DNA from 4 places in the Bacillus sp. T3 genome. Region 4 is predicted to be linked to each of the others. Evidence: a T-box and tRNA genes for the amino acid it is inferred to sense, from the RefSeq annotation. Region 4 holds a T-box; the other regions hold tRNA genes.

Region 1 (5,268 bases), 1.7 Mb from region 4:
CTCTTTTGGGTGTTAAAGCCTAGAAGAGCCGCAGTGAATAGGCCCAGGCGACTGTTTAGCAAAAACACAGGTCTCTGCAAAGCCGCAAGGCGAAGTATAGGGGCTGACGCCTGCCCGGTGCTGGAAGGTTAAGGGGAGAGGTTAGCGCAAGCGAAGCTTTGAACCGAAGCCCCAGTAAACGGCGGCCGTAACTATAACGGTCCTAAGGTAGCGAAATTCCTTGTCGGGTAAGTTCCGACCCGCACGAAAGGCGTAACGATCTGGGCACTGTCTCAACGAGAGACTCGGTGAAATTATAGTACCTGTGAAGATGCAGGTTACCCGCGACAGGACGGAAAGACCCCGTGGAGCTTTACTGTAGCCTGATATTGAATTTTGGTACAGCTTGTACAGGATAGGTAGGAGCCGTAGAAACCTGGAGCGCCAGCTTCGGTGGAGGCATCGGTGGGATACTACCCTGGCTGTATTGAAATTCTAACCCATACCCCTAATCGGGGTAGGAGACAGTGTCAGGTGGGCAGTTTGACTGGGGCGGTCGCCTCCTAAAAAGTAACGGAGGCGCCCAAAGGTTCCCTCAGAATGGTTGGAAATCATTCGTAGAGTGTAAAGGTACAAGGGAGCTTGACTGCGAGACCTACAAGTCGAGCAGGGACGAAAGTCGGGCTTAGTGATCCGGTGGTTCCGCATGGAAGGGCCATCGCTCAACGGATAAAAGCTACCCCTGGGATAACAGGCTTATCTCCCCCAAGAGTCCACATCGACGGGGAGGTTTGGCACCTCGATGTCGGCTCATCGCATCCTGGGGCTGTAGTCGGTCCCAAGGGTTGGGCTGTTCGCCCATTAAAGCGGTACGCGAGCTGGGTTCAGAACGTCGTGAGACAGTTCGGTCCCTATCCGTCGTGGGCGCAGGAAATTTGAGAGGAGCTGTCCTTAGTACGAGAGGACCGGGATGGACGCACCGCTGGTGTACCAGTTGTCTTGCCAAAGGCATAGCTGGGTAGCTATGTGCGGACGGGATAAGTGCTGAAAGCATCTAAGCATGAAGCCCCCCTCAAGATGAGATTTCCCATAGTGCAAGCTAGTAAGATCCCTGAAAGATGATCAGGTTGATAGGTCAGAGGTGGAAGCGTGGCGACATGTGGAGCTGACTGATACTAATCGATCGAGGACTTAACCAAAAAACGTTTTACTTCTTCTACATTATCTAGTTTTGAGGGAATGAAATAAAAATTCTCTTGCAAAAATATAAAAACATTATTATAATAAATAATGTCTTTATGAAAATAATAGTCTGGTGGCGATAGCGAGAAGGTCACACCCGTTCCCATACCGAACACGGAAGTTAAGCTTCTCAGCGCCGATGGTAGTTGGGGGCTCTCCCCCTGTGAGAGTAGGACGTTGCCTGGGCTGTTACAAAATTTTATTATTCCGCAGTAGCTCAGTGGTAGAGCAATCGGCTGTTAACCGATCGGTCGTAGGTTCGAGTCCTACCTGCGGAGCCATATTGGAGAGCTGTCCGAGTGGCCGAAGGAGCACGATTGGAAATCGTGTAGGCGGGTAACCCTGTCTCAAGGGTTCAAATCCCTTGCTCTCCGCCATTATAACTTTAAACAATATGGCCCCTTGGTCAAGCGGTTAAGACACCGCCCTTTCACGGCGGTAACACGGGTTCGAATCCCGTAGGGGTCACCATTATCTAAATGTTTGTGGAGGATTAGCTCAGCTGGGAGAGCATCTGCCTTACAAGCAGAGGGTCGGCGGTTCGAGCCCGTCATCCTCCACCATATTTTTAAAAGAATAAATAATTTTTACCGTCGCGGGGTGGAGCAGCCCGGTAGCTCGTCGGGCTCATAACCCGAAGGTCGCAGGTTCAAATCCTGCCCCCGCAATAACGGTCCGGTAGTTCAGTTGGTTAGAATGCCTGCCTGTCACGCAGGAGGTCGCGGGTTCGAGTCCCGTCCGGACCGCCATTTATGGCTCAGTAGCTCAGTCGGTAGAGCAAAGGACTGAAAATCCTTGTGTCGGCGGTTCGATTCCGTCCTGAGCCACCATTTATAGTTATATGACTTAAAATAAAAATGATTATTATATGTGGAGGGGTAGCGAAGTGGCTAAACGCGGCGGACTGTAAATCCGCTCCCTCCGGGTTCGGCGGTTCGAATCCGTCCCCCTCCACCATTTATTATAGGGGTATAGTTTAAAGGTAGAACGAAGGTCTCCAAAACCTTTGGTGTGGGTTCAATTCCTACTACCCCTGCCAAATTTTATAGTGGCGATTGTGGCGAAGTGGTTAACGCACCTGATTGTGGTTCAGGCATTCGTGGGTTCGATTCCCATCAGTCGCCCCATTATAATTAATTAATATTGGGCTATAGCCAAGCGGTAAGGCAACGGACTTTGACTCCGTCATTCGTAGGTTCGATCCCTGCTAGCCCAGCCATTTTCGCGGAAGTAGTTCAGTGGTAGAACACCACCTTGCCAAGGTGGGGGTCGCGGGTTCGAATCCCGTCTTCCGCTCCAATTTTAATTAACATGGCGGCATAGCCAAGTGGTAAGGCAGAGGTCTGCAAAACCTTTACCACCGGTTCGAATCCGGTTGCCGCCTCCATTTATTTGATAAATAACTTTTAGCTAGATTTTTACGCCTGGGTGGCGGAACTGGCAGACGCACAGGACTTAAAATCCTGCGGTAGGTGACTACCGTACCGGTTCGATTCCGGCCCTCGGCATTTAAAAAGTTAATAATACCGCGCCTGGTGTGGCGGAATTGGCAGACGCGCACGACTCAAAATCGTGTTCCTTCTGGAGTGTCGGTTCGACCCCGACCACCGGTATCAACTCATCGCATGTTATTGCGATAAAAAAACGTTTCTTACAATGTGTAAGAAACGTTTTTTTATTAATCTCAAGTTTGATTCCTACAAAAATATCGTATACATAAAATGGTGCATAATTTTTTTGATGGTCGCAAAATTAGAAATTTAAGACCTCATACATCCATATTTACTAATTCCCCAACAAAAGACCTAAATTCAACTGATTAAAGATTGTTTAGTAACTGATCATTGTAACGTTTCAACAACCCTACCGCGATCCCCTGGAGCCTTTGTGGAAATGATTGACCTGAGAGGCTGATACAAGTTTTCATCTGCAATAGAGAATAGATACACATCCCATTTATAATTAGATTTTTCTTAATTTGATAATAAATAACTTTTTAAAGTTTAAAATATTCGAATATTCTATGACAAATTCACTATTGAATAACATTTGTTTTAGGACTATTGTAATATAAAATTTCAAGGATTTTCTTTGTATTTTAAACTATGAGGTGATTTCAAATTAATCATTTATAAAGGTAATTAAAAATTCCGTGCATAGCATGAATGATGTTTAAGTTAATCATGATAAAAAAGTATTAGAAGTAAGTTTTATTTAATTAATTATTATGTGGAGGCGTATATGAAAAAAAATAAAATTCCCCAATCTTTACTAACTAAAATGATAGGTTTCTTTATCATATTTTTAGTAATACCTATATTAATTCTTGGGTATTTTCTACATACCAGTATTGAAAAAGATCTGACTAAAATGGAACGAGAACGAGTCCTTGTAGCAAACGAGATATCTCAAAAGATATTTGAAAATTTTGGTGAAAATCTACTTGGAGTTATAAAGACTAATTCCAATTGGGAAGAAAATAGAGAAGCTGTGAAAAATAAAGATATTCCTTGGATTGAGGAAAATGTTAATGTTGGCGTTGAGGTTATCCCAAATGTTTCCTTTATAACCACTACTGATTTAAAGGGTAATGTCATCTCTCAAGTTGGAGATGTAAAAGAGTTTGTTGGTAGGTTATCTAATAAAACAATTATTGAAAGTTTAGAAACTAAGAATGAAATTACGGGATTAATGGAAACGGAAAAAGGCTTAGCTGTAATCGCTGCATCTAAAATCACAAATGAAGACGGGGATGCTAAACCAACTGGTATATTGATTTTTGGAAGAATACTTGATAATAAAGCGTTAGGGGATATTCAGGATACGTTACAAGACAATATTGCTTTATTGACTAATAACGGGACCTTCTTATCCAGTTCTAATAATATTACATTGGATAAACTCTCCAAAAATTTAGCTGAATTAAATAAGTATCCAACGAAAAAGTTATTTCAAACATTTCAACGTAATTCCGTGGAATATGCTGAAATGAGTACTACCCTTAAAGATATATCTGGTAAACCGATTGGTGTTTTATATTTAAATCAAGAGCACATAACAACTACCAAGGTAAAAAGTGAAATATTAAAATTAACGATTAATATTGGTTTAATATTAATCTTAGTGTTAATTTTATTATCTGTATTGATTAATCGATCAATTTTAAAACCAATAAAGTACTTAGTTTCCATATCAAAAGAGATATCAGATGGAAATCTTACATATTTTGTGAAGGATAAAGTTAGCAACCGGCAAGATGAATTAGGCCAATTAGGTAATTCAATAAATATCATGATAAATAATTTCAAAGCTTTAATTAAAGCTGTAGCTCAAACAACTGAACAGGCAGCTACTTCGGCTGAACAACTCTCTGCGAGTTCTGAGGAGACAACGCAAGCTTCCCATCAAATATCAACATCCGTTGAACAAGTAGCGAGTGGTTCAGAGACGCAACTTTTACGTACAATTGAATCCTTAAATGAAGTTAAGGAAATGGTAGAAGGCATTCGAAATGTTACGGAAACCGTTTCAGTAATTTCCGTTCATTCCACTAAAACAGAAGTACAAGTTGAACAAGGAAACCAATCTATAAAGAAAACGGCACAACAAATGGAAAACATTAATTTGTCATTTAATGAATCAGCAAATTATGTAAATCAATTAGCTGAAAGTTCAAATGAAATAGCTAAGATTGCGTCTTTAATATCCGATATAGCGGACCAAACAAATTTACTATCATTAAATGCCGCAATTGAAGCTGCGAGGGCTGGGGACCAAGGTAGAGGGTTCGCTGTAGTAGCCGACGAGGTACGTAAATTAGCTGATAAAACTTCCAATTCGGCAAAGCAAGTTTCGCAATTAATTGAAATTATGAAAAAAGACTCTGCTAATACAATTCGATCCATAGATAAAGTAACAGATGAAATGAACGAAGGAATCAAACAAATTAAAAATGTTGAAGAGGTATTTAAGAAGATTCTAATAGCTACTCAAGATGTTGCATCTCAAACACATGAGCTATCAACTGTAACAGTTCAAATGACTGAA
Region 2 (5,268 bases), 160 kb from region 4:
ATATATGAGTTTAGTAACAACGGTTGATACTGGGTTAACACACCTACCGTATCAATTCCCGAATTAGTGCAATTACTTAGTGCGAAATCAATTATTCGATATTTTCCTCCGAACGGTACAGCAGGTTTCGCAATATCCTTTGTTAAGGAATTAAGCCTGCTTCCCTTTCCTCCTGCCAACAGCATGGCGACGCACTTTTTCTTTCCCATTATCCCCCAGCTCCTTTCGTTGTTTTACAGGGCGCAATATCGTGATTCCAAATGGAGGAATCGTCATCTCCACATGGTACGGTTTTCCATGGTATGGCTCTGCAATTGTCTTTAATGCTTTTTTGTTATAATTATCGGCACCACCAAAATGATGAGCGTCACTATTTAATATTTCGCGATATGTCCCTTCCTTTGGCACGCCAACCTTATATTTTTCATATGGTCGTTCACTAAAGTTGCACACCACAATGAGAATATCGTCGAGGCTTGAGCCTTTTCTAATGAAAGAGAATACAGATTGTTCTATGTTATTCACATCTATCCATTCAAAGCCTTCATATGTATGATCCAATTCATACAATGGCTTTGAACGTTTGTAGATTTTTACTAACTGTTTAAAATATACATTTAACTTTTCGTGCATTTCATATTCAAATAAATTCCAATCAAGTTCTTCTTTATCCTTCCACTCCGCAAACTGCCCAAACTCTGTGCCCATAAACAATAATTTCTGTCCTGGATGTGCCATCATGTAACCTAATAGCAATCGTAATTGTGCAAATTTCCTCCAGTAATCACCTGGCATTTTATTTAAAAGTGATTTCTTTCCATGAACGACCTCATCATGGGAAAATGGAAGTATGAAGTTTTCTGAAAAGGCGTATAAAAATGAAAAAGTAACCTTATTATGTTTTGAAGAACGATATTCCGGCTCTGTTTCCATATAGCTCAACATGTCATTCATCCAGCCCATATTCCATTTATAGCTGAAACCAAGTCCTCCATGCTCAACCGGAACCGTTACCTGGGGCCAATCCGTGGAATCCTCTGCAATCATTAACATTGAAGGATCATGCTGATGAACTGTTTTGTTTAGATTTTTTAGAAAATCCAAACCAAATGTATTTACATGTTCTCCATTTGAGTTCGGCCAGAAAATGATATTGGAGACGGCATCGACTCTAAACCCATCAACATGGTAATACTTCATCCAAAACAGTGCATTTGAAATCAAAAAGCTATGAACTTCACTTTTTCCTAAATCAAAGTTTGCCGTTCCCCAAACGTGATTTTCACGATCGTTTGTGGCTTTATATTCATAGGTGTAATCTCCATCAAAGCGGTACAGTCCGTGTGCATCTTTACAAAAATGCCCTGGTACCCAATCCAGAATGACTCCCAATCCATTCTGATGACATTGATCAACAAAATACATAAAATCTTCTGGTGTACCGTATCGGCTAGTTAAAGAATAGTAACCTACACCTTGATAGCCCCATGAAATATCGAGCGGGTGTTCAACGAGTGGTAATAATTCCACGTGGGTAAATCCCCCATCAAGTACATAAGGAATTAACTCATCAGCAAATTCTCTGTAATTTAGAAAGCTTCCGTCCGGCTTCTTTTTCCATGAACCCGCATGTACTTCATAAATGACCATCGGTTCCGCCGCAGCACTTTTCCTTGCCTTTTTTCTTTTCCATGCTTGGTCGTTCCATTTATAACCCTCTAAGTTATAAACAACGGATGCTGTGCGTGGTCTCAGTTCTGAATAAAAACCATAGGGATCTGCTTTTAACAGCCTTTCCCCATCTTGTGAAATAATTTCATACTTATATAGACAGCCCTCTAGGTTCCCCTCGAGAACGAGTACCCAAACACCTTCTTTATTTAACTTATGAAAGGCATACCCATTTCCATTCCAATTATTAAAATCGCAAGCAAGGTTTACTTCCTTAGCATGAGGCGCCCAAACACAGAATCTAGTAAATGAGCGATCTCCCTCTTCAAAAATATGAGCTCCAAATAATTGATAGCTTTCAAACAATGTACCCTCGTGAAAGAGATACAATTCATACTCAGTAGGTAAAAATGTTTTCACTGTCATTTGACACCCCGCCACTCTTTTTTTACTTGGCCTATTTAAAACTATACTATTCTCTACAATATTATCCTAGAAATAATTTTCCAAATATTAAGACAACAAATCGTAATATATGATACATAACGAGGTTATTCTCGGCATTCTACTCCGTTTCGACATAATAATCATGGTAATATGACAAAATAAACATATAAATTGAAAGGAGAATTTTTTATGAAAGACCAGACTGGAAAAAGACTAGAAAACAAGCAGGGTGAGGTTCCATTATTTGAAGCACCTGATGAAAAAATACTAGCAACAGGTGATATGTTTAGAGGTCCTTCTACCGGATTCACATCCGATCTCGATTAAAGCAATCCAGGAAGAAATTTACCAGAGGAGGATATAGAACAGGATTTAAGATAAGTCTTTAGTCCTATACTAATTATTATTTAGATATAACACTTTTAAGTAAGCGCTTTATTGTTTTTTTAAAAAAACGTATCAGTTTTAATTATTTATTTGAGAGAATTACTACACGGTGTGATAGTAGAAATGTAATTTATTCGTAAGGAATTCGATTGCAAATCAAATCTATGAAAACAATAAAAAAGCTATTAACATGTAGTTAATAGCTTTTTTATGACCCCTACGGGATTCGAACCCGTGTTACCGCCGTGAAAGGGCGGTGTCTTAACCGCTTGACCAAGGGGCCAATTTATCTGGCGGAGAAGGAGGGATTTGAACCCTCGCGCCGGTTACCCGACCTACACCCTTAGCAGGGGCGCCTCTTCAGCCTCTTGAGTACTTCCCCAAATAAATTGGCTCCGCAGGTAGGACTCGAACCTACGACCGTTCGGTTAACAGCCGAATGCTCTACCACTGAGCTACTGCGGAACGTTAGTAAAAACATATGGTGGGCCTAAATGGACTCGAACCATCGACCTCACGCTTATCAGGCGTGCGCTCTAACCAGCTGAGCTATAGGCCCATATTTGGAGCGGGTGATGGGAATCGAACCCACAACAACAGCTTGGAAGGCTGTGGTTTTACCACTAAACTACACCCGCGAATATTAAAATGGGGCGACTGATGGGAATCGAACCCACGAATGCCTGAACCACAATCAGGTGCGTTAACCACTTCGCCACAATCGCCATCATTTCACACTTTTTTTAGCATGATAATGGTGGCTCAGGACGGAATCGAACCGCCGACACAAGGATTTTCAGTCCTTTGCTCTACCGACTGAGCTACTGAGCCATACATTTCTTTTCATAAAAATGGCGGTCCTGGACGGGACTCGAACCCGCGACCTCCTGCGTGACAGGCAGGCATTCTAACCAACTGAACTACCGGACCATATTGCGGGGGCAGGATTTGAACCTGCGACCTTCGGGTTATGAGCCCGACGAGCTACCGAGCTGCTCCACCCCGCGACAATAAAAAATTTTATTAATTTGTTTAAAATAATGGCGGAGGAAGAGGGATTCGAACCCCCGCGCGGTTTAACCCGCCTGTCGGTTTTCAAGACCGATCCCTTCAGCCGGACTCTGGGTATTCCTCCGCATATAAGATATTCATGGTGGACCTTGTAGGACTCGAACCTACGACCGGACGGTTATGAGCCGTCTGCTCTAACCAGCTGAGCTAAAGGTCCTAAAAAAATATGGTAGCGGCGGAGGGGATCGAACCCCCGACCTTACGGGTATGAACCGTACGCTCTAGCCAGCTGAGCTACACCGCCATAATTTTGATTAAGATAGTTGGTGGAGTCTAGGGGGATCGAACCCCTGACCTCCTGCGTGCAAGGCAGGCGCTCTCCCAGCTGAGCTAAGACCCCATACACAATGAGAAGTTTTAATGGTCGGGAAGACAGGATTCGAACCTGCGACCCCTTGGTCCCAAACCAAGTGCTCTACCAAGCTGAGCTACTTCCCGGAATTAAGCGCGCCCGAAAGGAGTCGAACCCATAACCTTCTGATCCGTAGTCAGACGCTCTATCCAATTGAGCTACGGGCGCATTATTAAAGTGGTGCCGAGGACCGGAATCGAACCGGTACGGTAGTCACCTACCGCAGGATTTTAAGTCCTGTGCGTCTGCCAGTTCCGCCACCCCGGCAAAAATCTGGAGCGGAAGACGGGATTCGAACCCGCGACCCCCACCTTGGCAAGGTGGTGTTCTACCACTGAACTACTTCCGCAAAATATGGTGCGGGTGAAGGGAGTCGAACCCCCACGCCTTGCGGCGCTAGATCCTAAGTCTAGTGCGTCTGCCAATTCCGCCACACCCGCATATATTTTAAAATGGTGAGCCATGAAGGACTCGAACCTTCGACCCTCTGATTAAAAGTCAGATGCTCTACCAACTGAGCTAATGGCTCGAAAAATGGTGCCGGCTAGAGGACTTGAACCCCCAACCTACTGATTACAAGTCAGTTGCTCTACCAATTGAGCTAAACCGGCATATGGTGGAGGATGACGGGCTCGAACCGCCGACCCTCTGCTTGTAAGGCAGATGCTCTCCCAGCTGAGCTAATCCTCCATTTTGTAACAGCCCAGGCAGCGTCCTACTCTCACAGGGGGAGAGCCCCCAACTACCATCGGCGCTGAGAAGCTTAACTTCCGTGTTCGGTATGGGAACGGGTGTGACCTTCTCGCTATCGCCACCAGACTATTATTTTCATAAAGACATTATTTATTATAATAATGTTTTTATACTTTTGCAAGAGAATTTTTATTTCATTCCCTCAAAACTAGATAATGTAGAAGAAGAAAAACGTTTTTTGGTTAAGTCCTCGACCGATTAGTATCAGTCAGCTCCACATGTCGCCACGCTTCCACCTCTGACCTATCAACCTGATCATCTTTCAGGGATCTTACTAGCTTGCGCTATGGGAAATCTCATCTTGAGGGGGGCTTCATGCTTAGATGCTTTCAGCACTTATCCCGTCCGCACATAGCTACCCAGCTATGCCTTTGGCAAGACAACTGGTACACCAGCGGTGCGTCCATCCCGGTCCTCTCGTACTAAGGACAGCTCCTCTCAAATTTCCTGCGCCCACGACGGATAGGGACCGAACTGTCTCACGACGTTCTGAACCCAGCTCGCGTACCGCTTTAATGGGCGAACAGCCCAACCCTTGGGACCGACTACAGCCCCAGGATGCGATGAGCCGACATCGAGGTGCCAAA
Region 3 (5,268 bases), 1.5 Mb from region 4:
AGTTGGTGACGAAACTATAAAGGCAACCGTAGAGCAATTAGGAATAAAATTGGGATGTCGTTTTTCCAGGGAAGACATGGGTACTAACGTAGTTAGCTTGGCATTAGAGCAAAGACATCCTGTAAGATTAATAGGCGAAGATCATTATCATAAGTTTCTTCATGAAATTGCTTGTTATGGTGCACCATTCCATTATACGGATGAAAATAATTTACTTGGTAGTGTTGGTATTATGATGCCCATTGCTTATCAAAATCCCCTATTTTTATCTATGCTATCTCAGGTTGTAGATTCAATTGAAAGAGAACTGTTACTAAGAAAACAAAATCGAACCCTTAGTATCATGAATCAAGTTATGTTAAGCAAATCAAAAAATGGGATCGTCATTACAGATGAAGCGGGTATTACAACAGATATTAATACGGTTGCTGAAAAAATATTAAACTTAAGTAGAAAATCTGATTTAGGAACGAGCATATATAAGTCCGCTTTTATTGGAAATCATTTTAAACGCGTAATTGAATGTGAAGAAATATTTGAAAATGTAGAACTGAAATTTAATAACTCTGCCGGAAAACCAGTAGTCTGTTTATTAGATGCCCAACCCATCTATGAGGAAGGAAAAGTGGTCGGAGCTTTCGCAAAGTTCAGGGACATTACTGATCGGTATTTAATGGAGGAAAAAATAAAACAGGCTGAAAAACAGGGTCTTGCGGGTCGAATTGCAGCAGGTATTGCACATGAAATAAGAAATCCGTTAACAACCGTTAGAGGATATTTACAGTTTCTTGAAAAAGATGTTGATCCAAAAACATCGCAACTTTTCTCCAGTTTATTAATTCCAGAAATTGACCGTGCTAATAAAATCATTACTGATTTCTTGAGAATCGCAAAGCCTGCGGCAAAAGAATTTGAAATTATACAGGTGCAACATTTCCTTGTTGACTACCTATGGAAATTTCTCGAAAGTGAAGCATTGCTTCACAATATTGAAATAAACGTAGACATTCATCCTGCAACAAAAAATCTTTCCATCCATTGTAATCGTGAAGAATTGTTGCAGGTATTTATCAATTTATTTCAAAATTCCATGCAGGCTAAAGGGAATAAGCCGCTAAACATTAAAATCAAAACCAAACTAGCTAACTCCCACGTTCAATTTATCTTTAGTGATAATGGAAAAGGAATCGACGCTTCTGTTCTTACTCATATATTCGAACCATTCTTTTCTACTAAGGATATTGGTACTGGACTAGGTTTATCAGTGTCTCAAAAAATAGTCGAGAACCATCATGGCTCAATTCAGGCGAACAGTAACGAAAATGGAACTGAATTTATTATCGAGCTTCCTTTCATAGACTCACAAATGTAATAATGTTGAGATTTTCAAAAATATCTATATAGTAAAACGGCACCTAGTATACTTTTAGGTGTCGTTTTTTACCTTACCTACTTTATCTTTATATTGGTAGATTCTTTTTCACAATGGTTATTTTATGCTCCATCCTTTATCACAGAAAAAGAAAGGGTAAAGCCATACGGCTTTACCCTTTCTTAATATTTCGCACCTTATAGGATTATCTCCACTTAGCTACGACATAATTCTATCACTGTCTTTGCTAAATCTTTGCAAATATAGAGTGGGCCTAAATGGACTCGAACCATCGACCTCACGCTTATCAGGCGTGCGCTCTAACCAGCTGAGCTATAGGCCCATATTTGGAGCGGGTGATGGGAATCGAACCCACAACAACAGCTTGGAAGGCTGTGGTTTTACCACTAAACTACACCCGCATATTTAAAATTTTGAAGGCAACACCAGATTTGAGACTGGGATTTGAACCTCTTAGCTTTATTGTATACAAATGGCTGGGCTAGCAGGGATCGAACCTACGAATGACGGAGTCAAAGTCCGTTGCCTTACCGCTTGGCTATAGCCCAATAAAAGTTATTAAAATGGGGCGACTGATGGGAATCGAACCCACGAATGCCTGAACCACAATCAGGTGCGTTAACCACTTCGCCACAATCGCCATAAATGGTGGAGGGGGACGGATTCGAACCGCCGAACCCTGAGGGAGCGGATTTACAGTCCGCCGCGTTTAGCCACTTCGCTACCCCTCCATATAAGAAAGAAATATAAATAAATTTCATGGTGGCTCAGGACGGAATCGAACCGCCGACACAAGGATTTTCAGTCCTTTGCTCTACCGACTGAGCTACTGAGCCACATTACTTTCAACAGTAGGAATCACTACTGGTATAAATATGGCGGTCCGGACGGGACTCGAACCCGCGACCTCCTGCGTGACAGGCAGGCATTCTAACCAACTGAACTACCGGACCATATTGCGGGGACAGGATTTGAACCTGTGACCTTCGGGTTATGAGCCCGACGAGCTACCGGGCTGCTCCACCCCGCGACGGTAAAAATTTATAAAGTTTTCTTCATGCCCTAAGTCTTAGTAAGGGCTGTCCCGATTTCAGTTAGCATACTCAAGGAGCTGCTCAATCGGTACAACTCGCAGTTTTATCAATGAAGTAACACTCGTTGCTCCACCCCGCGACGGTAAAATTTTAAATTTGATATAAATATGGCGGAGGAAGAGGGATTCGAACCCCCGCGCGGTTTAACCCGCCTGTCGGTTTTCAAGACCGATCCCTTCAGCCGGACTTGGGTATTCCTCCATATAAATAAATCATATAAGACTCAAACAGTCATGAGCATTTTTTAATTCTAAACAGCGAGGCTTAAAATTCAAAAAAATGGTAGCGGCGGAGGGGATCGAACCCCCGACCTTACGGGTATGAACCGTACGCTCTAGCCAGCTGAGCTACACCGCCAAAAATTATATTTAAGATGTTTTTGGTGGAGTCTAGGGGGATCGAACCCCTGACCTCCTGCGTGCAAGGCAGGCGCTCTCCCAGCTGAGCTAAGACCCCATACACAATGAGAAGTTTTAATGGTCGGGAAGACAGGATTCGAACCTGCGACCCCTTGGTCCCAAACCAAGTGCTCTACCAAGCTGAGCTACTTCCCGTAATTAAGCGCGCCCGAAAGGAGTCGAACCCATAACCTTCTGATCCGTAGTCAGACGCTCTATCCAATTGAGCTACGGGCGCATATAGTTTTTTTGATTTGCTATCACAAAACAAAAATGGTGCCGAGGACCGGAATCGAACCGGGTACGGTAGTCACCTACCGCAGGATTTTAAGTCCTGTGCGTCTGCCAGTTCCGCCACCCCGGCAATATCATTGGAGCGGAAGACGGGATTCGAACCCGCGACCCCCACCTTGGCAAGGTGGTGTTCTACCACTGAACTACTTCCGCGAATATATGGTGCGGGTGAAGGGAGTCGAACCCCCACGCCTTGCGGCGCTAGATCCTAAGTCTAGTGCGTCTGCCAATTCCGCCACACCCGCATATATTCATATTAATGGTGAGCCATGAAGGACTCGAACCTTCGACCCTCTGATTAAAAGTCAGATGCTCTACCAACTGAGCTAATGGCTCGAAAAATGGTGCCGGCTAGAGGACTTGAACCCCCAACCTACTGATTACAAGTCAGTTGCTCTACCAATTGAGCTAAACCGGCATATGGTGGAGGATGACGGGCTCGAACCGCCGACCCTCTGCTTGTAAGGCAGATGCTCTCCCAGCTGAGCTAATCCTCCACATATTGGTGACCCCTACGGGATTCGAACCCGTGTTACCGCCGTGAAAGGGCGGTGTCTTAACCGCTTGACCAAGGGGCCATCTGAGAAAAATTGACAAAATAAAAACCCCAAAGGGGCTTAGCCCGGCAGCGTCCTACTCTCACAGGGGAGAGCCCCCAACTACCATCGGCGCTGAGAAGCTTAACTTCCGTGTTCGGTATGGGAACGGGTGTGACCTTCTCGCTATCGCCACCAGACTATTTAACTGAGAAAATTCATTCTCTCAAAACTAGATAATGTAGAAGAAGAAAAACGTTTTTTGGTTAAGTCCTCGATCGATTAGTATCAGTCAGCTCCACATGTCGCCACGCTTCCACCTCTGACCTATCAACCTGATCATCTTTCAGGGATCTTACTAGCTTGCGCTATGGGAAATCTCATCTTGAGGGGGGCTTCATGCTTAGATGCTTTCAGCACTTATCCCGTCCGCACATAGCTACCCAGCTATGCCTTTGGCAAGACAACTGGTACACCAGCGGTGCGTCCATCCCGGTCCTCTCGTACTAAGGACAGCTCCTCTCAAATTTCCTGCGCCCACGACGGATAGGGACCGAACTGTCTCACGACGTTCTGAACCCAGCTCGCGTACCGCTTTAATGGGCGAACAGCCCAACCCTTGGGACCGACTACAGCCCCAGGATGCGATGAGCCGACATCGAGGTGCCAAACCTCCCCGTCGATGTGGACTCTTGGGGGAGATAAGCCTGTTATCCCCGGGGTAGCTTTTATCCGTTGAGCGATGGCCCTTCCATGCGGAACCACCGGATCACTAAGCCCGACTTTCGTCCCTGCTCGACTTGTAGGTCTCGCAGTCAAGCTCCCTTGTGCCTTTACACTCTACGAATGATTTCCAACCATTCTGAGGGAACCTTTGGGCGCCTCCGTTACTTTTTAGGAGGCGACCGCCCCAGTCAAACTGCCCACCTGACACTGTCTCCTACCCCGATTAGGGGTATGGGTTAGAATTTCAATACAGCCAGGGTAGTATCCCACCGATGCCTCCACCGAAGCTGGCGCTCCGGCTTCTACGGCTCCTACCTATCCTGTACAAGCTGTACCAAAATTCAATATCAGGCTACAGTAAAGCTCCACGGGGTCTTTCCGTCCTGTCGCGGGTAACCTGCATCTTCACAGGTACTATAATTTCACCGAGTCTCTCGTTGAGACAGTGCCCAGATCGTTACGCCTTTCGTGCGGGTCGGAACTTACCCGACAAGGAATTTCGCTACCTTAGGACCGTTATAGTTACGGCCGCCGTTTACTGGGGCTTCGGTTCAAAGCTTCGCTTGCGCTAACCTCTCCCCTTAACCTTCCAGCACCGGGCAGGCGTCAGCCCCTATACTTCGCCTTGCGGCTTTGCAGAGACCTGTGTTTTTGCTAAACAGTCGCCTGGGCCTATTCACTGCGGCTCTTCTAGGCTTTAACACCCAAAAGAGCACCCCTTCTCCCGAAGTTACGGGGTCATTTTGCCGAGTTCCTTAACGAGAGTTCTCTCGCTCACCTTAGGATTCTCTCCTCGACTACCTGTGTCGGTTTGCGGTACGGGCACC
Region 4 (5,268 bases):
AATAAAATAAAAAGAGGTTACTGTAATGAACTGCAGTAACCTCTTTTATATGCTCAGTTGTAAGTGCCCAAGCCGCTGCTTAAGTAAACGTCTTACTTCTTTAACCCACTCTCAAGCATCTGTAACATTTCAACACGATCATCCTCTGAGGCTGTTTGCCAAATTACTTCAAATAAAACGCCAAGACCAGGTAGCATCTTTTCCTCACCATTTTGAATCGCATCGACAATCGTGTCACGAAGCTCATCCTGTGAGTTCCCTGATACATTTTGTATAATAGCATGACGTAAATTTAAATTCATTTTTATTCGCTCCTTTATTATCCATTTCCATTACTACTCTAGCATTTGCGATAAAACGTTTTTTTATGTATCGTAATTAGGCTATAATATAGAAATTGAAATCGAAATTTAGAGGAGTGACCATTGTGAAGCACATTCACTCTGTTAAAAATCCACAGATAAAAGAATGGAAAAAGCTTTTAACAAAAAAAGAACGCGATAAAACGGGGACATTTTTAATTGAGGGCTTCCACCTCGTTGAGGAAGCGTTGAAAAAAGAAGGAGCCATCCTTGAGTTAATTATTCAAGTGGAAGTTGATATCCCTATGAAATGGGATGTTGGCGCAATTCCGATTACAAGTGTGACCGAGGATGTCATCAAAGTATTATGTGATACAGAGGCTCCACAAGGTGTAGTGGCAATTTGCCAACAAGAGCAAATGGATCGGACGAAAGTGTCAGGTAAAACATTCTTATTCATTGATGCTGTTCAGGATCCAGGGAATGTTGGAACGATGATTCGGACTGCAGATGCAGCGGGCATAGATGTGGTAGTCGTAGGGAAGGGCAGTGTCGACATTTATAATCCAAAGGTTTTGCGCTCGGCACAAGGTAGCCATTTTCATTTACCGATTATAACGGATGACCTTCAACCTTGGCTCGAAAAGCTCATACAAGCAGAAATACCAGGTATACGGGACAGCGCTTGAAAATGGACAGGTTTATACTGAGGTACTGCCATCAACAAGCTTTGCCTTAATTGTTGGAAACGAGGGCAGTGGCGTTAATAAAGACTTACTTGCTCAAACAACAAAGAATTTGTATATCCCAATTTTAGGTAAAAGCGAATCGTTAAATGTTGCAGTTGCATCGGGCATTTTACTTTACTACTTAAAAAAGGGCAGTTAATTTTCTAGAAACATTTGAATATGCTAGAAAAATATACTATAATTAACTGCAAATTGCATGAACAAAAAAACGATGATGGAGAAAAGTAGCTTATTGCCTGCCATTTAGGGAGAAAATGCCGTTGACTGCAAGCATTTTTATGGAATAAGGGTAAGTGAAGTTCACCTCCAGGAGTTGGCATTGGGACCAATTCATTAGTGTTTAGCCTAGGCGTCATTTTTCAGTCGCCGTTGAGCTAGTCGATTTCGCTTTTCGAATTGTAAAGATGTATCGGCCACAAGCCGTTATCGTAATGAAGCGAACAGGCTTATTTTTGCTTGTTAATAAGGGTGGTACCGCGAACCAAACCTCGTCCCTTTTTCGGGCACGGGGTTTTTTTGTGTTTGTGTTAATGTAAATTATTAATTTTTTTGCACAATGTTGATTGGAGCGGAAGGTGCGAGACTCCTGCCGGAGAAGGTGTCGCGGGAGACCCCACAGGCGCTAAAGCGCCGAGGAGGCTCCAGGACTCCCCGCTGGGTCGCTGAGCGCCTGGAGTGGAAATCAACATTCTAATTTAACACAACTTTTGTTAAAGAATGGTTTTGCTAAGAAGCAAAACGAAGTAAATAAAGGAGGAAGTACACATGCAGGAAAGATTACAGGAACTGCAAACTGAGGCTCTTGAAAAAATTGAGCAAGCTGCAAATTTGAAGGAGCTTAACGACATTCGTGTTTCATATTTAGGGAAAAAAGGTCCTATCACAGAAGTCCTTAGAGGAATGGGAAAGCTTTCTGCTGAAGAACGTCCAAAAATGGGTGCACTCGTCAATGAAGTGCGTGAGGAAATTGCAAGCAAAATCGAAGCAAAGCAACAACATTTAGAAGCAGCAGCAATCAACGAAAGACTTGCAGCTGAAACAATTGACGTTACCTTGCCTGGACGACCTGTTAAAACAGGAAATCACCATCCACTGACAAGAATTATTGAAGAAATTGAAGATTTATTCGTAGGCATGGGCTATACGATTGCCGAAGGACCAGAAGTTGAATCGGATTATTACAACTTTGAAGCATTAAATCTTCCAAAAGGACATCCAGCACGCGATATGCAAGATTCGTTCTATATTACAGAGGATATTCTGCTTCGTACCCATACGTCTCCAATGCAAGCGCGGACAATGGAAAAGAAACAAGGAAAAGGCCCTGTTAAAATTATCTGCCCTGGGAAGGTTTATCGTCGTGATAATGATGATGCGACACACTCCCATCAATTTATGCAAATTGAAGGACTTGTCGTAGACGAGAATATTCGTATGAGCGACCTAAAAGGTACACTTGATGTATTCGCAAAGAAAATGTTCGGTGAAGATCGTGAGATTCGCCTAAGACCTAGCTTCTTTCCTTTTACAGAACCATCTGTTGAGGTGGATATTTCTTGTAAAATATGTAGCGGTAAAGGTTGTAACGTATGTAAAGGAACTGGTTGGATTGAAGTATTAGGAGCAGGCATGGTGCATCCGAATGTACTGGAAATGGCTGGTTTTGATTCGAAAAAATACACTGGGTTTGCATTCGGAATGGGTGCAGAAAGAATTGCGATGTTGAAATATGGTGTTGATGATATTCGTCATTATTATACAAATGACATTCGTTTCTTAAAGCAATTCTCTTTACATGAATCATTATAAATAGGGGGACGTATTATTATGTTCGTATCATATAAATGGCTCCAGGAATATGTGGACCTAACTGGAATTTCAGCTAGTGAACTAGCCGATAAAATTACGAAAAGCGGAATTGAAGTTGAGGGTGTTGAAGTCCTTAATGAAGGAATGAAGGGCATTGTGGTTGGTCATGTTGTAGAACGTGAACAGCATCCAAATGCTGATAAATTAAGCAAATGCCAGGTCGACCTTGGTGGAGAAGCGCCTGTCCAAATCATTTGTGGTGCTCCGAATGTTGCAGCAGGTCAAAAGGTGGCTGTTGCGACCGTTGGTGCGGTTCTTCCGGGTAATTTTAAAATAAAAAAAGCAAAGCTGCGCGGAGAAGAATCGAACGGAATGATTTGTTCCTTGCAGGAGCTTGGAATTGAAAGCAAGCTAGTCGCTAAGGAATATTCTGAAGGGATCTTTGTTTTTCCGAATGATACTGAGGTTGGTCAAGATGCGTTGGCTATGTTGAACCGTGACGATCAAATCCTCGAGCTTAGCCTAACACCAAATCGTGCAGATGCATTAAGTATGCTGGGTGTTGCTTATGAGGTAGCTGCTATTTTAGGGAAAGAAGTAACATTACCACAAGCTCAAATCGAAGCTTCAGCCGAAAAAGCAGCTGATTATGTTAAGGTAACAGTTGAAGCAGAGGCTGATAATCCAATTTATACGGCAAAGATTATTAAAAATGTAAAAATTGGCCCATCGCCACTTTGGATGCAAACTCGTCTTATGGCAGCAGGTATTCGTCCACATAACAATGTTGTTGATATTACGAACTATATTTTGCTTGAATATGGTCAACCACTGCATGCGTTCGATTATGATCGCTTTGGTTCAAAAGAAGTGCTAGTTCGTCGTGCGCAGGCTGGAGAAGATATCATTACGTTAGATGATGTAAAGCGGACGTTAGCAGCTGATCATCTTGTCATTACAAACGGCTCCGTTCCTGTTGCATTAGCTGGTGTGATGGGTGGAGCGAACTCTGAAGTTCAGGCAGATACAACAACGGTACTGTTAGAATCGGCCTATTTTACTGGCGGTGTAATCCGCAAAGCATCGAAAGACCATGGCCTGCGCAGTGAAGCAAGCACTCGTTATGAAAAAGGTGTGGATCCTAGCCGCGTCAGAGCCGCGGCAGAACGAGCAGCAGCCTTAATCGCAGAATATGCTGGTGGGGAAGTTCTAGAAGGTACAGTTGAAGTGGATACGTATAAAGAGGGTCCAGCAGTTGTAGCGATTACCCTTGATAAAATTAATTCCGTTATTGGTACACAATTAACAATGGATGAAGTTCAAGATATTTTTAAACGACTTCAATTTGGAGTAGTTGTAGACAATGATTTATTAACGGTTACTGTACCTACTCGTCGTGGTGATATTACGATTGAAGAGGATTTAATTGAAGAAGTTGCTCGTCTTTATGGCTATGATTATTTACCAATGACATTGCCTATCGGTTCATCTAACCCTGGCTATTTAACAGATGTTCAGCAAAAACGTCGAGTAGTGCGTCGCTACTTAGAGGGTGCTGGACTGTATCAAGCTGTTACTTATTCATTAACAAGTGCTGAAAAGGCCGCGCAATTTGCGCTTGAAAAAAGAGAACCAATTCGCCTTGCAATGCCAATGAGTGAAGAGCGTAGTATGCTGCGCTTAAGCCTTGTCCCTCAGCTATTAGAGGGCTTAAAATACAACACAGCTCGTCAAAATGATAGCATTAGCTTGTATGAAGTCGGTGCGGTATTTTTAGCAAATGGAGCTGATGTATTACCTGATGAGCAGGAGCATGTTGCTGGGGCCATTACTGGACTTTGGCATTCACATTTATGGCAAGGAGAAAAGAAACCTGTAGATTTCTTCGTGCTAAAAGGAATTGTCGAAGGAATGTTTGCGAAACTAGGGCTTACGCAGCAGGTGGAGTATCGCCAGGCTGTACTTGATAATATGCACCCAGGTCGTACAGCAGCGGTATTGCTAAATGGTGTTGAAATTGGTTTTATTGGTCAAATTCATCCAAGCTTACAAAAGGAATTGGATTTGAAGGATACGTATGTATTTGAACTATCATTAAGTGCTATATTAGCAGCAACTGTTGAAGCACTAGCATATGAAGTAATTCCTCGTTTCCCATCGATTACAAGAGATATAGCACTCGTGGTTGATACGGAAAGGACAGCTGGTGAATTAGAGCAAATTATCATCGGAGCTGGCGGGGCATTGTTAAAAGATGTTCATGTCTTTGATTTATATGAAGGAGACAAAATGGAGCAGGGTAAAAAGTCGATTGCCTTCTCTTTGAAATACTTTGATCCAGAAAGAACATTAACAGACGAAGATGTAACAAAAGCACATGAAAAGGTGCTAGACGCTGTTAAGGAACA

The links. The T-box of region 4 lies ahead of pheS (phenylalanine--tRNA ligase subunit alpha). A T-box ahead of a tRNA ligase gene usually reads a tRNA of that ligase, here a tRNA-Phe.
Region 1: it encodes a tRNA-Phe, which carries the amino acid that the T-box ahead of pheS (phenylalanine--tRNA ligase subunit alpha) is inferred to sense. The anticodon was not compared.
Region 2: it encodes a tRNA-Phe, which carries the amino acid that the T-box ahead of pheS (phenylalanine--tRNA ligase subunit alpha) is inferred to sense. The anticodon was not compared.
Region 3: it encodes a tRNA-Phe, which carries the amino acid that the T-box ahead of pheS (phenylalanine--tRNA ligase subunit alpha) is inferred to sense. The anticodon was not compared.

What each region holds. Positions count from the first base shown of each region.
Region 1 is NZ_CP137761.1:4,095,619-4,100,886, reverse strand. It holds rRNA gene RGF10_RS21000 (23S ribosomal RNA) at 1-1,178, shown strand, start outside; rRNA gene rrf (5S ribosomal RNA) at 1,291-1,407, shown strand; tRNA gene RGF10_RS20990 (tRNA-Asn) at 1,428-1,502, shown strand; tRNA gene RGF10_RS20985 (tRNA-Ser) at 1,507-1,598, shown strand; tRNA gene RGF10_RS20980 (tRNA-Glu) at 1,618-1,692, shown strand; tRNA gene RGF10_RS20975 (tRNA-Val) at 1,709-1,784, shown strand; tRNA gene RGF10_RS20970 (tRNA-Met) at 1,816-1,889, shown strand; tRNA gene RGF10_RS20965 (tRNA-Asp) at 1,894-1,970, shown strand; tRNA gene RGF10_RS20960 (tRNA-Phe) at 1,976-2,051, shown strand; tRNA gene RGF10_RS20955 (tRNA-Tyr) at 2,094-2,178, shown strand; tRNA gene RGF10_RS20950 (tRNA-Trp) at 2,187-2,260, shown strand; tRNA gene RGF10_RS20945 (tRNA-His) at 2,273-2,348, shown strand; tRNA gene RGF10_RS20940 (tRNA-Gln) at 2,366-2,440, shown strand; tRNA gene RGF10_RS20935 (tRNA-Gly) at 2,446-2,520, shown strand; tRNA gene RGF10_RS20930 (tRNA-Cys) at 2,535-2,608, shown strand; tRNA gene RGF10_RS20925 (tRNA-Leu) at 2,644-2,729, shown strand; tRNA gene RGF10_RS20920 (tRNA-Leu) at 2,753-2,834, shown strand; partial or broken gene RGF10_RS23990 (CHASE4 domain-containing protein) at 3,463-4,512, shown strand; gene RGF10_RS23985 (methyl-accepting chemotaxis protein) at 4,513-5,268, shown strand, end outside.
Region 2 is NZ_CP137761.1:1,017,111-1,022,378, reverse strand. It holds gene RGF10_RS05280 (glucose-1-phosphate adenylyltransferase) at 1-209, opposite strand, end outside; gene glgB (1,4-alpha-glucan branching protein GlgB) at 151-2,097, opposite strand; gene RGF10_RS05270 (hypothetical protein) at 2,308-2,445, shown strand; tRNA gene RGF10_RS05265 (tRNA-Glu) at 2,717-2,788, opposite strand; tRNA gene RGF10_RS05260 (tRNA-Ser) at 2,797-2,887, opposite strand; tRNA gene RGF10_RS05255 (tRNA-Asn) at 2,896-2,970, opposite strand; tRNA gene RGF10_RS05250 (tRNA-Ile) at 2,988-3,064, opposite strand; tRNA gene RGF10_RS05245 (tRNA-Gly) at 3,070-3,143, opposite strand; tRNA gene RGF10_RS05240 (tRNA-His) at 3,155-3,230, opposite strand; tRNA gene RGF10_RS05235 (tRNA-Phe) at 3,261-3,336, opposite strand; tRNA gene RGF10_RS05230 (tRNA-Asp) at 3,358-3,435, opposite strand; tRNA gene RGF10_RS05225 (tRNA-Met) at 3,439-3,512, opposite strand; tRNA gene RGF10_RS05220 (tRNA-Ser) at 3,547-3,640, opposite strand; tRNA gene RGF10_RS05215 (tRNA-Ile) at 3,657-3,733, opposite strand; tRNA gene RGF10_RS05210 (tRNA-Met) at 3,744-3,820, opposite strand; tRNA gene RGF10_RS05205 (tRNA-Ala) at 3,841-3,916, opposite strand; tRNA gene RGF10_RS05200 (tRNA-Pro) at 3,938-4,014, opposite strand; tRNA gene RGF10_RS05195 (tRNA-Arg) at 4,023-4,096, opposite strand; tRNA gene RGF10_RS05190 (tRNA-Leu) at 4,107-4,195, opposite strand; tRNA gene RGF10_RS05185 (tRNA-Gly) at 4,203-4,277, opposite strand; tRNA gene RGF10_RS05180 (tRNA-Leu) at 4,284-4,368, opposite strand; tRNA gene RGF10_RS05175 (tRNA-Lys) at 4,382-4,457, opposite strand; tRNA gene RGF10_RS05170 (tRNA-Thr) at 4,464-4,539, opposite strand; tRNA gene RGF10_RS05165 (tRNA-Val) at 4,543-4,618, opposite strand; rRNA gene rrf (5S ribosomal RNA) at 4,631-4,747, opposite strand; rRNA gene RGF10_RS05155 (23S ribosomal RNA) at 4,860-5,268, opposite strand, start outside.
Region 3 is NZ_CP137761.1:4,254,630-4,259,897, forward strand. It holds gene RGF10_RS21780 (ATP-binding protein) at 1-1,372, shown strand, start outside; tRNA gene RGF10_RS21785 (tRNA-Ile) at 1,642-1,715, opposite strand; tRNA gene RGF10_RS21790 (tRNA-Gly) at 1,721-1,794, opposite strand; tRNA gene RGF10_RS21795 (tRNA-Gln) at 1,867-1,941, opposite strand; tRNA gene RGF10_RS21800 (tRNA-His) at 1,958-2,033, opposite strand; tRNA gene RGF10_RS21805 (tRNA-Tyr) at 2,040-2,124, opposite strand; tRNA gene RGF10_RS21810 (tRNA-Phe) at 2,154-2,229, opposite strand; tRNA gene RGF10_RS21815 (tRNA-Asp) at 2,270-2,346, opposite strand; tRNA gene RGF10_RS21820 (tRNA-Met) at 2,350-2,423, opposite strand; tRNA gene RGF10_RS21825 (tRNA-Ser) at 2,596-2,688, opposite strand; tRNA gene RGF10_RS21830 (tRNA-Met) at 2,768-2,844, opposite strand; tRNA gene RGF10_RS21835 (tRNA-Ala) at 2,868-2,943, opposite strand; tRNA gene RGF10_RS21840 (tRNA-Pro) at 2,965-3,041, opposite strand; tRNA gene RGF10_RS21845 (tRNA-Arg) at 3,050-3,123, opposite strand; tRNA gene RGF10_RS21850 (tRNA-Leu) at 3,160-3,249, opposite strand; tRNA gene RGF10_RS21855 (tRNA-Gly) at 3,258-3,332, opposite strand; tRNA gene RGF10_RS21860 (tRNA-Leu) at 3,340-3,424, opposite strand; tRNA gene RGF10_RS21865 (tRNA-Lys) at 3,440-3,515, opposite strand; tRNA gene RGF10_RS21870 (tRNA-Thr) at 3,522-3,597, opposite strand; tRNA gene RGF10_RS21875 (tRNA-Val) at 3,601-3,676, opposite strand; tRNA gene RGF10_RS21880 (tRNA-Glu) at 3,683-3,757, opposite strand; rRNA gene rrf (5S ribosomal RNA) at 3,800-3,915, opposite strand; rRNA gene RGF10_RS21890 (23S ribosomal RNA) at 3,978-5,268, opposite strand, start outside.
Region 4 is NZ_CP137761.1:1,173,031-1,178,298, forward strand. It holds gene RGF10_RS06000 (M42 family metallopeptidase) at 1-5, shown strand, start outside; gene sspI (small acid-soluble spore protein SspI) at 93-302, opposite strand; partial or broken gene RGF10_RS06010 (TrmH family RNA methyltransferase) at 428-1,190, shown strand; T-box leader at 1,254-1,550, shown strand; gene pheS (phenylalanine--tRNA ligase subunit alpha) at 1,817-2,860, shown strand; gene pheT (phenylalanine--tRNA ligase subunit beta) at 2,879-5,268, shown strand, end outside.